One region of the Tumebacillus amylolyticus genome, then DNA from elsewhere that is predicted to be linked to it. Evidence: a T-box and tRNA genes for the amino acid it is inferred to sense, from the RefSeq annotation. Region 1 holds a T-box; the other holds one or more tRNA genes.
What was found. The T-box of region 1 lies ahead of leuS (leucine--tRNA ligase). A T-box ahead of a tRNA ligase gene usually reads a tRNA of that ligase, here a tRNA-Leu.
Positions count from the first base shown of each region.

Region 1 (5,440 bases):
GACAGTGTAGAGAGTCCCATTGAGGCCGAGAATGTGGTGGCCGTAGGTCCCTTGCAGTTCGATCGCTTCGTACGGGTGCGGAAGGTTCTCGGTGCCACGGTAGAAGGTTTTTTGCAAAGTCGGAGATTGAACGGAATCGTACTTGCCTTCGCGAACGAGGCGCTCGACGAGGCCGATGACGTTCGCATAGCGTTGTCCGTTGGCACCTGCTGCTGCCGCTTCACGAGCTGCTGCCTCTACAGATGCTTCGCCGCCGGATTGGATGTACGTGGTGATCGTCTCTTGGAGGGAGACCAGATCGGTTTCCGCGAGGAGGATCGCCGGGTAGTAGCTGACGTTGCCGTCTTCGATCAACACGCGCAGGTGTGATTCCCCCTCGAGCTTGCCCTTGGCTTCGAGCAGAGAATCTGCCAGAGTGGTGCCGGTCGCCGGCTTCGTGACGACTTTCGGTGCTGCGGATTTCGTTTCAGCTTTGACTTTTGCTTTGGCCGGAGCTTTCGGTTCCGCTGTTTGCGGGGTGGAGGAGGCGCGTTCTTGAAGAAGTGCTGCTACCAGGTTGTAGTGTTCCTCCGTAATCTCATAGAGGCCGCCCTTGACTTGCGGGGCGAACTTCTGCCCGGTGAGTTCTTGCAGTTCTTCACGGGTGATCCCGTTCTTTTTGTCTTCCAAAATCATGTCATATGCAAACGGCACATGGTAGGTAAATTCACCGTTCGAATATTCAATCGCGTTCTCCACGACTTCAGCGCTGGTGATGCGCCCAATCGCGAAGACAGTACCGCTACCGCCGTTCGATTTGGTTTCCAAGACAAGAACAGGACGAGTCGTCTGGCTCAGTTCCGTCGCTTTGTTCTCTTCCTTGAACGGGATGTGATCAAAGCGTGCGTCCCCTTTTTGCCGCCAGACTTGTTTTACGTAATACGTAGTCGTTGCTTCACTCATCTCTGTGTTCCTCCTACTTTGAAATCCCGTACCATTACGTTTTCTACACAAAACACAAAAATCCTGCAGAGAACGGGCCTCTGCAGGATTTGCAAATTTACCCAAACATTTAAGACTTAGCCAATGACCAAATTCACCAGTTTGCCCGGCACGACGATCACTTTTTTGATCGACTTGCCTTCGAGCAGATCTTGAACTTTGTCAGAGGCGATCGCTTGCGACTCGATTTCTTCCTTGGTCGCATCTTTCGGGAACACCAGACGCTCGCGCACTTTGCCGTTGATCTGAACGACGTACTCGACTTCATCGAGCACCAGTGCAGACTCGTCGTAGGACGGCCATTCCAGCGCGTACAGTTTCGACGTTTCGCCCATCATCTCCCACAGTTCGGAGGTGACGTGCGGAGCCGCCGGGTGCAACAGGATCACTGCCGTGCGAATCGCTTCGGCCTTGGTGCCTGCGTCTGCACCTTCCGGATACGCATAGATCGCGTTGACCAGTTCCATGATCGCCGAGATCGCGGTGTTGAACTGGTAGCGGCTGCCGATGTCCTCGGTGACTTTCTTGATCGTGGCGTGCGTGGTCATGCGCAGTTTCTTTGCCGCTTCACCCGATGCGTCTGCAGCGAGGTTTTTCTTGCGCAGGATCGGAATGTGGTTGTCGACCATGCGCCAGACGCGGTTCAAGAAGCGGTGTGCGCCCTCGACGCCTTGGTCGCTCCATTCCAGGTCGCGATCCGGCGGAGCTGCGAACAGGATGAACACGCGGGCGGTGTCGGCCCCGTACTTGTTGATGATGTCTTCCGGCGAGACGACGTTGCCTTTGGACTTCGACATCTTCGCCCCGTTCAGGACGACCATGCCTTGGGTCAGCAGGCTCTCGAACGGCTCCACGAAGTTGACCAGACCTGCGTCGTGCAGGACTTTGGTGAAGAAGCGAGAGTACAGCAGATGCAGGATGGCGTGCTCGATGCCGCCGACGTATTTGTCAACCGGCAGCCAGTTGTTGGCAGCTTCCGTGTCGAACGGCAGTGTGCCGTCGCCCTTGCCGGTGTAACGCAGGTAGTACCAAGAAGAGTCGATAAATGTATCCATGGTGTCGGTCTCACGGCGAGCCGCACCGCCGCAAGACGGGCAGGTGGTGTGAACAAACTCGTCGTTGGTTTCCAGCGGCGACTTGCCCTTGACGCCGAAGTCAACGTGTTCCGGCAACAGAACCGGCAGTTGGTCCTTGGGAACTGCAACGGTGCCGCAAGACGGGCAGTTGATCATCGGAATCGGAGCTCCCCAGTAGCGTTGACGCGAGATCAGCCAGTCGCGCAGACGGAACGACGTCGTCGCTTTCCCGATGCCTTTTTGCTCCAAGAGTTCGGTGATTTTGACCAACGCTTCGCTGTTCGGCATGCCGTTGAACTCAGCGGAGTTGATCAGCACTCCGTCTTCGGTGAATGCGGCGGTCAGCGCTTCCTGATGACCCGGATCGATGACCGGGATGATCGGCAGCGAGTATTTGCTTGCAAACTCGAAGTCGCGCTCGTCGTGCGCCGGAACGCCCATGACGCAGCCGGTACCATAGTCAGGCAGGACGTAGTTGGCAATCCAGATCGGCAGTTTCTCGCCGGTCAGCGGGTGTACCGCATGGGCGCCGGTGAAGATCCCGACTTTCTCCGCATCGGTCGAGGTGCGCTCGATATCGGACGCTTTGCGAACTTGGTTGATGAAGGCTTGTACCTCCGCCCCTTGTTCGTAACCCTCGATCAGCTTCTGCACCAGTTCGTTTTCCGGGGCCAATACAACGTACGAGACGCCGTACACCGTGTCCGGACGGGTGGTGAAGACGGTCAGCGTGTCGTCACGGCCGTCGATTTGGTACGTGATCTCGGCGCCCGTGCTCTTGCCGATCCAGTTGCGCTGCATGGTGATGACGCGCTCCGGCCAGCCTCCTTGCAGCTGTTCCAGATCGTCCAGCAGGCGCTCCGCGTACTCGGTAATCTTGAAGAACCATTGTTCGAGGTCCTTCTTGACCACTTCGCTGTCACAACGCCAGCAAGCGCCGTCGATGACTTGCTCGTTCGCCAGTACCGTGGAGCATTCCGGGCACCAGTTGACGGCCGCTTTTTTCTTATAAGCCAGGCCCTTCTCGTAGAACAGTTGGAAGATCCACTGCGTCCATTTGTAGTAATCCGGCGAGCAAGTCGCCAGTTCACGGGACCAGTCGTAGGACAGGCCCAGTTGTTTCTGTTGGCCGCGCATGAACGCGATGTTGTCATAGGTGGAGACGTTCGGATGCACGCCATGCTGGATCGCAAAGTTCTCAGCCGGCATCCCGAATGCATCCCAGCCCATCGGATGCAGGACGTTGTGGCCGTGCATCTTCTTGAAGCGAGCGACGACATCCCCGATGGAGTAGACCCGGACATGGCCCATATGCAGGCGACCGGAGGGATACGGGAATTGTTCTAAGCAATAGTAGTAAGGTTTGGTGGAGTCGTGCGTCGTATCGTGGGCGTTCGACTCTTCCCATTTCTGTTGCCATTTGGTTTCGACGTCAGACGGGACATAGCGATGTTCGGTCATGGAGAGTTCCTCCTCCTGTGTAAGTTCCTGCTGCGGGGTGTAGACACATGTAAAAAACCTCCCACCCCCAGCGTCTGTTGCGCTAGGGACGAGAGGTTAGGTTATCTTCCCGTGGTACCACCCTACTTCGGCGACAAAAAGTTGCATGTCGCCCTCATTGACGTCCTGTAACGGAGACGATTCCGGCATCAAGTACGCGGCGGGTACGCCGTTCCCTGCTGCAGCTCGGAGGCGAGTTCGTTCGCTTCATTCCTATCGGCTCGCACCATCCGCCGACTCTCTGAAAGGAATTCACAAAGTACTGTTCCTCTTCACAGCTGTTTTCGACATAAACTGTCAGGATCATTTGTTAGTAGTATACGCAAAAAAATTTTGTTTTGTCAACGCGGACGAACTTTTTCTTTGTATTATTTCAGGAGACACTTGTCGCCTATAAGGTGACAGGTGCCCCTTTCATCGAACCGTGTTCTTTGAAGTTCTGGTGCCACGAGTAGGCTTTCTCCAAAACGTGCGGAGTTTGACCGCCACGGGCGCAGGCTTCCTTGAAGTAATCAAGCGCCAACTCCCGATAGCTCGGGTGTACGCAGTTGTTGATGATCACGTTGGCGCGTTCACGGGGCGCCAATCCGCGCAGATCGGCGAGTCCGACTTCGGTGACGAGGATGTCCACATCATGCTCCGTATGGTCAACGTGGGTGACCATCGGGACGATTGAAGAGACGTTGCCGCCCTTCGCCAGCGACTTGGTGACGAAGATCGACATGTAGGAATTGCGGGCAAAGTCGCCCGAGCCGCCGATTCCGTTCATCATGTGCGTCCCCATGACGTGCGTGGAGTTCACGTTGCCGTAAATGTCCGCTTCAAGCGCCGTGTTGATTGCGATCAAACCGAGTCGACGGATCACTTCCGGATGGTTGGAAATCTCTTGCGGACGCAGGAGCAGTTTGTCTTTGTACTTGTGGATGTTGCGGAAGAACTCTTGCGCTTTGGCGGGCGACAGCGTGATCGAAGAGCCGGACGCAAACACCATCTTGCCGTCGTCAAGCAAGTCGAACACGGAGTCTTGGAGGACTTCCGAATACATCGTGAGGTCCTGGAACGGCGATTTCAGCAAGCCGTGCATCACGGCGTTTGCCACGGAGCCGATGCCCGATTGCAGCGGCATCAGTTTTTCGGTCAGACGTCCCTGTTTCATTTCGTGTTTAAAAAAATCAACGATGTGGTCGGCCATCTGCTGCGTTTCGGCATCCGGCGGGACGACGTTCGAGGTGTTGTCCGCTTTTTCCGTAATGACGATCGCCGCGATCTTGGACGGGTCGATCGGAATGTAAGGCAGACCGACACGGTCATTCGTGCGCAGGACCGGCACGGGCTCGCGATACGGGCGGCGGGTCGGGATGTAGATGTCGTGCATGCCTTCCAGCTCAATTGGCTGCGCGAGGTTGAGTTCGATGATGATCTTGTCAGCGAGGATGGCGAATGTCCCGCTGTTGCCAACGGATGTCGTCGGGACGATTCCACCGTCCTCCGTAATTGCAACCGCTTCCACGATCGCGACGTCGATGTTGCCCATCTGGTTCGAGCGAACCATCTCGACAGTTTGGCTCAAGTGTTGGTCGATGAACATGACTTCACCGCCGTTGATGGCTTTGCGCAACACAGGCTCCGCTTGGAACGGCAGACGACGTGCCAGAACGTTTGCTTCGGTGAGGATGCGGTCCACTTCATCGCCGACAGATGCGCCGGTCCAGAGGTTGATTTTTAACGGCTTTGCTTCTTCTTGCGCACGACGGGCGAGCGCGAGCGGCACCACTTTGGCGTCGCCGGCGCGAGTGAAACCACTGATGCCGACGGTCATGCCGTCTTTTATATGAGTGGCCGCTTCTTCGGCCGATACAATTTTACCAATCAATGATTTCAAA
Region 1 covers NZ_JAEQNB010000003.1:349,789-355,228, forward strand. The annotation lists gene JJB07_RS11725 (hypothetical protein) at 1-942, opposite strand, end outside; gene leuS (leucine--tRNA ligase) at 1,059-3,518, opposite strand; T-box leader at 3,600-3,842, opposite strand; gene scpC (succinyl-CoA:acetate CoA-transferase ScpC) at 3,949-5,440, opposite strand, start outside.

Region 2 (5,440 bases), on a different contig from region 1:
TTACCATGGATGCGCTCTACCTACTGAGCTAAAAAGGCATTTGGTGCGGTCGAGAAGACTCGAACTTCCACGGGGAAACCCCACACGCCCCTCAAGCGTGCGCGTCTGCCATTCCGCCACGACCGCATATAATTACTAGTAGAAATGGAGCGGAAGACGGGATTCGAACCCGCGACCCTCGCCTTGGCAAGGCGATGCTCTACCCCTGAGCCACTTCCGCGAAATGGTGAGCCATGAAGGACTTGAACCTTCGACACCCTGATTAAAAGTCAGGTGCTCTACCAACTGAGCTAATGGCTCATACCTGCCTAGCGACGTCCTACTCTCCCGGGACCCTGCGGTCCAAGTACCATCGGCGCTGGAGAGCTTAACTTCTGTGTTCGGGATGGAAACAGGTGTGGCCTCTCCGCCATCATCACTAGACTGTATGAAAAACTATGGTGGGCCCAAGAAGATTCGAACTTCCGACCTCACGATTATCAGTCGTGCGCTCTAGCCAACTGAGCTATGGGCCCTCATCAAACATGTTGTAAAAGTGGCGGAGCTGACGGGATTCGAACCCGCGGTCTTCCGCGTGACAGGCGGACATGTTAGGCCACTACACCACAGCTCCGAGTTCAAGAAAAAATCTGGTGGAGGTTGACGGGATCGAACCGCCGACCCTCTGCTTGTAAGGCAGATGCTCTCCCAGCTGAGCTAAACCTCCACACTTGGTGACCCGTACGGGATTCGAACCCGTGAATGCCGCCTTGAAAGGGCGGTGAGTTAAGCCGCTTCTCCAACGGGCCAAGATACATGGTGGAGAATAGCGGATTCGAACCGCTGACCCCCTGCTTGCAAGGCAGGTGCTCTACCAACTGAGCTAATCCCCCGTGAAAAAAATGGCGCGCCCTGAGAGATTCGAACTCCCGGCCTTTTGATTCGTAGTCAAACGCTCTATCCGGCTGAGCTAAGGGCGCATCTATAAGGTTTTGAAAAGTGGTGGGCCCAAGAAGATTCGAACTTCCGACCTCACGATTATCAGTCGTGCGCTCTAGCCAACTGAGCTATGGGCCCGTGTCTAGCAGTGGTACAAGTGGTGGAGGTTGACGGGATCGAACCGCCGACCCTCTGCTTGTAAGGCAGATGCTCTCCCAGCTGAGCTAAACCTCCATCTTGGTGACCCGTACGGGATTCGAACCCGTGAATGCCGCCTTGAAAGGGCGGTGAGTTAAGCCGCTTCTCCAACGGGCCAAGAATACATGGTGCCTTTTACCGGAATCGAACCGATGACCTCATCCTTACCATGGATGCGCTCTACCTACTGAGCTAAAAAGGCATCTGGTGGAGAATAGCGGATTCGAACCGCTGACCCCCTGCTTGCAAGGCAGGTGCTCTACCAACTGAGCTAATCCCCCAGATTTGAAACAATGGTGCGGTCGAGAAGACTCGAACTTCCACGGGGTAACCCCCACACGCCCCTCAAGCGTGCGCGTCTGCCATTCCGCCACGACCGCATCTTATATAGAAGGAAAAATGGTGAGCCATGAAGGACTTGAACCTTCGACACCCTGATTAAAAGTCAGGTGCTCTACCAACTGAGCTAATGGCTCATGTTCACCATCGTTGTCTTTCGTTTCGTCGTCGTCACTCTCTCGCGGCGACAGGTGTTATCTTACCACGCGGCCCGCACACGTTCAACGCACTCTACCCGACAAACTCCGACAAATATTGACCTACAGAAAAACCATATCCTCCATACTTTCCGATTCTCCTGTTTTCGCAGATTTACTCCCTTTTACGCATCCCAAACCACCAACCCGGAGAACGAAAAAAAGGCCCGATCTTCCGAAGAAGATCGAGCCTTTGTACCCCAAAAACGTATGGTGCCTTTTACCGGAATCGAACCGATGACCTCATCCTTACCATGGATGCGCTCTACCTACTGAGCTAAAAAGGCAAATGGTGCAGCCATTCCACCACGACCGCATATTTAATAGTAGAAATGGAGCGGAAGACGGGATTCAAACCCGCGAACAGGATGTAAAGTGGTGGTGACCCGTACGGGATTCGAACCCGTGAATGCCGCCTTGAAAGGGCGGTGAGTTAAGCCGCTTCTCCAACGGGCCAAGATATATGGTGGAGAATAGCGGATTCGAACCGCTGACCCCCTGCTTGCAAGGCAGGTGCTCTACCAACTGAGCTAATCCCCCGTGTAAAAATGGCGCGCCCTGAGAGATTCGAACTCCCGGCCTTTTGATTCGTAGTCAAACGCTCTATCCAGCTGAGCTAAGGGCGCATGGTGAGCCATGAAGGACTTGAACCTTCGACACCCTGATTAAAAGTCAGGTGCTCTACCAACTGAGCTAATGGCTCGTGTTCTTGGTGACAGGAGTTATCTTATCACGCAGCCGGTGCACGTTCAACGTACTCCAGTCGACAAACTCCGACAAATCGCATCATCCGCTTCCCACACATCCTCCACTCTCGCGAATCCTCCACATTGCACCCGTTCTCTCTACCTCCCGAGACTCCCTTCAACCCCCAATGAACGCAAAAAAGGCCCGATCTTCGCAAGAAGATCGGGCCTTTTTCTAGTTGCCTAGCGACGTCCTACTCTCCCGGGACCCTGCGGTCCAAGTACCATCGGCGCTGGAGAGCTTAACTTCTGTGTTCGGGATGGAAACAGGTGTGGCCTCTCCGCCATCATCACTAGATCATCTATATAGAATGGTGGGCCCAAGAAGATTCGAACTTCCGACCTCACGATTATCAGTCGTGCGCTCTAGCCAACTGAGCTATGGGCCCCCAGACAACAGGGAAATCTATGGAGCGGAAGACGGGATTCGAACCCGCGACCCTCGCCTTGGCAAGGCGATGCTCTACCCCTGAGCCACTTCCGCATGGGTATTTGTACTATTTTGTAAATGGTGGCTCGGGACGGAGTCGAACCGCCGACACGTGGATTTTCAGTCCACTGCTCTACCAACTGAGCTACCGAGCCGTATTTTAATTCTGTAAAATAAGTGGCGGAGCTGACGGGATTCGAACCCGCGGTCTTCCGCGTGACAGGCGGACATGTTAGGCCACTACACCACAGCTCCGAGTTCAAGGATGAACGAGTGTCGACGTGCGGCAGGACGCCGCTGCTCTTAGTCGACCTGTCCTTTAAAAAATCTGGTGGAGGTTGACGGGATCGAACCGCCGACCCTCTGCTTGTAAGGCAGATGCTCTCCCAGCTGAGCTAAACCTCCATCTTGGTGACCCGTACGGGATTCGAACCCGTGAATGCCGCCTTGAAAGGGCGGTGAGTTAAGCCGCTTCTCCAACGGGCCAAGATACATGGTGCCTTTTACCGGAATCGAACCGATGACCTCATCCTTACCATGGATGCGCTCTACCTACTGAGCTAAAAAGGCATGGTGGAGAATAGCGGATTCGAACCGCTGACCCCCTGCTTGCAAGGCAGGTGCTCTACCAACTGAGCTAATCCCCCAGATAAAACATGGTGCGGTCGAGAAGACTCGAACTTCCACGGGGAAACCCCACACGCCCCTCAAGCGTGCGCGTCTGCCATTCCGCCACGACCGCATATATTATATAGTAGAAATGGAGCGGAAGACGGGATTCGAACCCGCGACCCTCGCCTTGGCAAGGCGATGCTCTACCCCTGAGCCACTTCCGCGAAAACATGGTGAGCCATGAAGGACTTGAACCTTCGACACCCTGATTAAAAGTCAGGTGCTCTACCAACTGAGCTAATGGCTCATGTTCACCGTGTGTCTTTCGTTTCGTCGTCGTCACTCTCTCGCGGCGACAGGTGTTATCTTAACATGAGTTGATTCGACATCTCAACACGCATATTCGACTCCATTTCGACAAAAACAGACTGTATACCCCATTCTATGAAACTATCACGCCGAAACGATAGGATACACACTCTATCTCCCTCTTACAACGTTTCACATGGAACAATGTCGAAACCACCGCCTTTTGATGCGAAAAAAGCCTCTGCCCGTGACGGGACAGAGGCTCTTTTTCACAGAACGCGATCCAAAAGGTCCATGATATGCACCGCTTCCATCTGCCCTTCACACCCAGCGCGCTGGATGCCTTTGCGCATCTGGAGCAAGCAGCCTGGGTTGGACGTGACGACTAAGTGAGCGGAGGTCGATTTGACGTTCTCCATCTTCTCGTCGAGGACTTCCATCGACATGTCGAAATTGGTGATGTTGTAGATGCCCGCCGATCCGCAACATCGGTCGGCCTCCATCATCTCCACATATTCCACACCCGGAATGCTGCGCAAAAGTTGTCGAGGCTGCGCGCGAACACCTTGACCGTGAGCGAGATGGCAGGAGTCTTGGTAGGTGATCCGCACGCCCGGCAACTCTCCGCGAAACTCCAACGCAGAAAAAAGTTCTGCCGCCAATTCATTCGCATCGCGGCACTTCGCGACGAACTTCATCGCCCGTTCCTGCCACTGCGGGTCGTCGTGGAACCAGTGGTGATATTCTTTGAGCGCCGCCCCGCAGCCGCCGGCGTTGTTGACGATGAGATCGACGCCTGCCGCTTCGAATGCCTCTATATTGCGTTTCGCCAGTTCCTTTGCACCGTTTTGCTCACCGGAGTGAGCATGGAGAGCGCCGCAACACGCTTGCTCTTCGACAAAAACAACTTCACAGCCCGCCTTGGTCAGTACTCTCGCCGTGGCTTGGTTGGTCTCAAAAAACATGACGTCCATGATACAGCCTTTGAACATCCCAACGCGCAGATTTTGGGAGGCGTCTGGTTCGGGATGTATCACAGACTCCCTTTTCATCCGTTGCCAAGGAGAAGCTACTTGATCCACAGCCGATTGCATCTCCCGCATCGGGCGCGGGAGGAGGTTGATCAGGCCCATTTTGTTTGCGAGCTTCTGAAGCCCGAGTGTTTGGGACGCCCAGAGCATCGTGCCCAAGCGGTCGATGCGGTCCGGATTCGGAAAGATTTCCTCAAACAACAAGTCGCGCAAGAACGAATGTTCGCCTATGTCCTTCTTGTTCCTTTCCACCACGTCGCGGGCGGTTTCGAGAAGCGAGCCATAGGGAACGCCCGCCGGACAAGCCGTCTCACATGCACGGCATCCGAGGCAGAGGTACATGTTGTCCTCGAACTCGGCGTCCACGTTAAGTTGCCCATCGACGACTCCTTTCATCAACGCGATACGACCGCGTGGAGAAGCCGATTCCTTGCCGGTTTGGCGGTAGGTCGGACAGGCGGGCAGGCAGAATCCGCACTGCATGCAGTTCAGGATCTCCTCCCTGTCGAAATTGTCGAGAAGTTGAATGAGATTAGGATTAGGCATGGTTGTGTTCGTGTGTGCAGGCATGCGTTTTCACCACCACTCTGCGTCGATCGCTTTTTGCAAACATTTTGCCGGGGTTCATGATCCCGTGCGGGTCGAACGCTTCTTTGATCC
Region 2 covers NZ_JAEQNB010000012.1:84-5,523, forward strand. The annotation lists tRNA gene JJB07_RS22950 (tRNA-Thr) at 1-38, opposite strand, end outside; tRNA gene JJB07_RS22955 (tRNA-Leu) at 42-126, opposite strand; tRNA gene JJB07_RS22960 (tRNA-Gly) at 146-220, opposite strand; tRNA gene JJB07_RS22965 (tRNA-Lys) at 225-300, opposite strand; rRNA gene rrf (5S ribosomal RNA) at 307-423, opposite strand; tRNA gene JJB07_RS22975 (tRNA-Ile) at 439-515, opposite strand; tRNA gene JJB07_RS22980 (tRNA-Asp) at 537-613, opposite strand; tRNA gene JJB07_RS22985 (tRNA-Val) at 631-706, opposite strand; tRNA gene JJB07_RS22990 (tRNA-Glu) at 712-788, opposite strand; tRNA gene JJB07_RS22995 (tRNA-Ala) at 797-872, opposite strand; tRNA gene JJB07_RS23000 (tRNA-Arg) at 883-959, opposite strand; tRNA gene JJB07_RS23005 (tRNA-Ile) at 980-1,056, opposite strand; tRNA gene JJB07_RS23010 (tRNA-Val) at 1,077-1,152, opposite strand; tRNA gene JJB07_RS23015 (tRNA-Glu) at 1,157-1,233, opposite strand; tRNA gene JJB07_RS23020 (tRNA-Thr) at 1,243-1,318, opposite strand; tRNA gene JJB07_RS23025 (tRNA-Ala) at 1,322-1,397, opposite strand; tRNA gene JJB07_RS23030 (tRNA-Leu) at 1,411-1,496, opposite strand; tRNA gene JJB07_RS23035 (tRNA-Lys) at 1,517-1,592, opposite strand; tRNA gene JJB07_RS23040 (tRNA-Thr) at 1,864-1,939, opposite strand; tRNA gene JJB07_RS23045 (tRNA-Glu) at 2,032-2,108, opposite strand; tRNA gene JJB07_RS23050 (tRNA-Ala) at 2,117-2,192, opposite strand; tRNA gene JJB07_RS23055 (tRNA-Arg) at 2,202-2,278, opposite strand; tRNA gene JJB07_RS23060 (tRNA-Lys) at 2,280-2,355, opposite strand; rRNA gene rrf (5S ribosomal RNA) at 2,580-2,696, opposite strand; tRNA gene JJB07_RS23070 (tRNA-Ile) at 2,711-2,787, opposite strand; tRNA gene JJB07_RS23075 (tRNA-Gly) at 2,808-2,882, opposite strand; tRNA gene JJB07_RS23080 (tRNA-Phe) at 2,908-2,983, opposite strand; tRNA gene JJB07_RS23085 (tRNA-Asp) at 3,007-3,083, opposite strand; tRNA gene JJB07_RS23090 (tRNA-Val) at 3,158-3,233, opposite strand; tRNA gene JJB07_RS23095 (tRNA-Glu) at 3,238-3,314, opposite strand; tRNA gene JJB07_RS23100 (tRNA-Thr) at 3,323-3,398, opposite strand; tRNA gene JJB07_RS23105 (tRNA-Ala) at 3,400-3,475, opposite strand; tRNA gene JJB07_RS23110 (tRNA-Leu) at 3,486-3,570, opposite strand; tRNA gene JJB07_RS23115 (tRNA-Gly) at 3,590-3,664, opposite strand; tRNA gene JJB07_RS23120 (tRNA-Lys) at 3,672-3,747, opposite strand; gene JJB07_RS23125 ((Fe-S)-binding protein) at 4,019-5,350, opposite strand; gene JJB07_RS23130 (FAD-binding oxidoreductase) at 5,319-5,440, opposite strand, start outside.
Region 2: it has a tRNA-Leu gene. The T-box ahead of leuS (leucine--tRNA ligase) is inferred to sense a tRNA for this amino acid. The anticodon was not compared.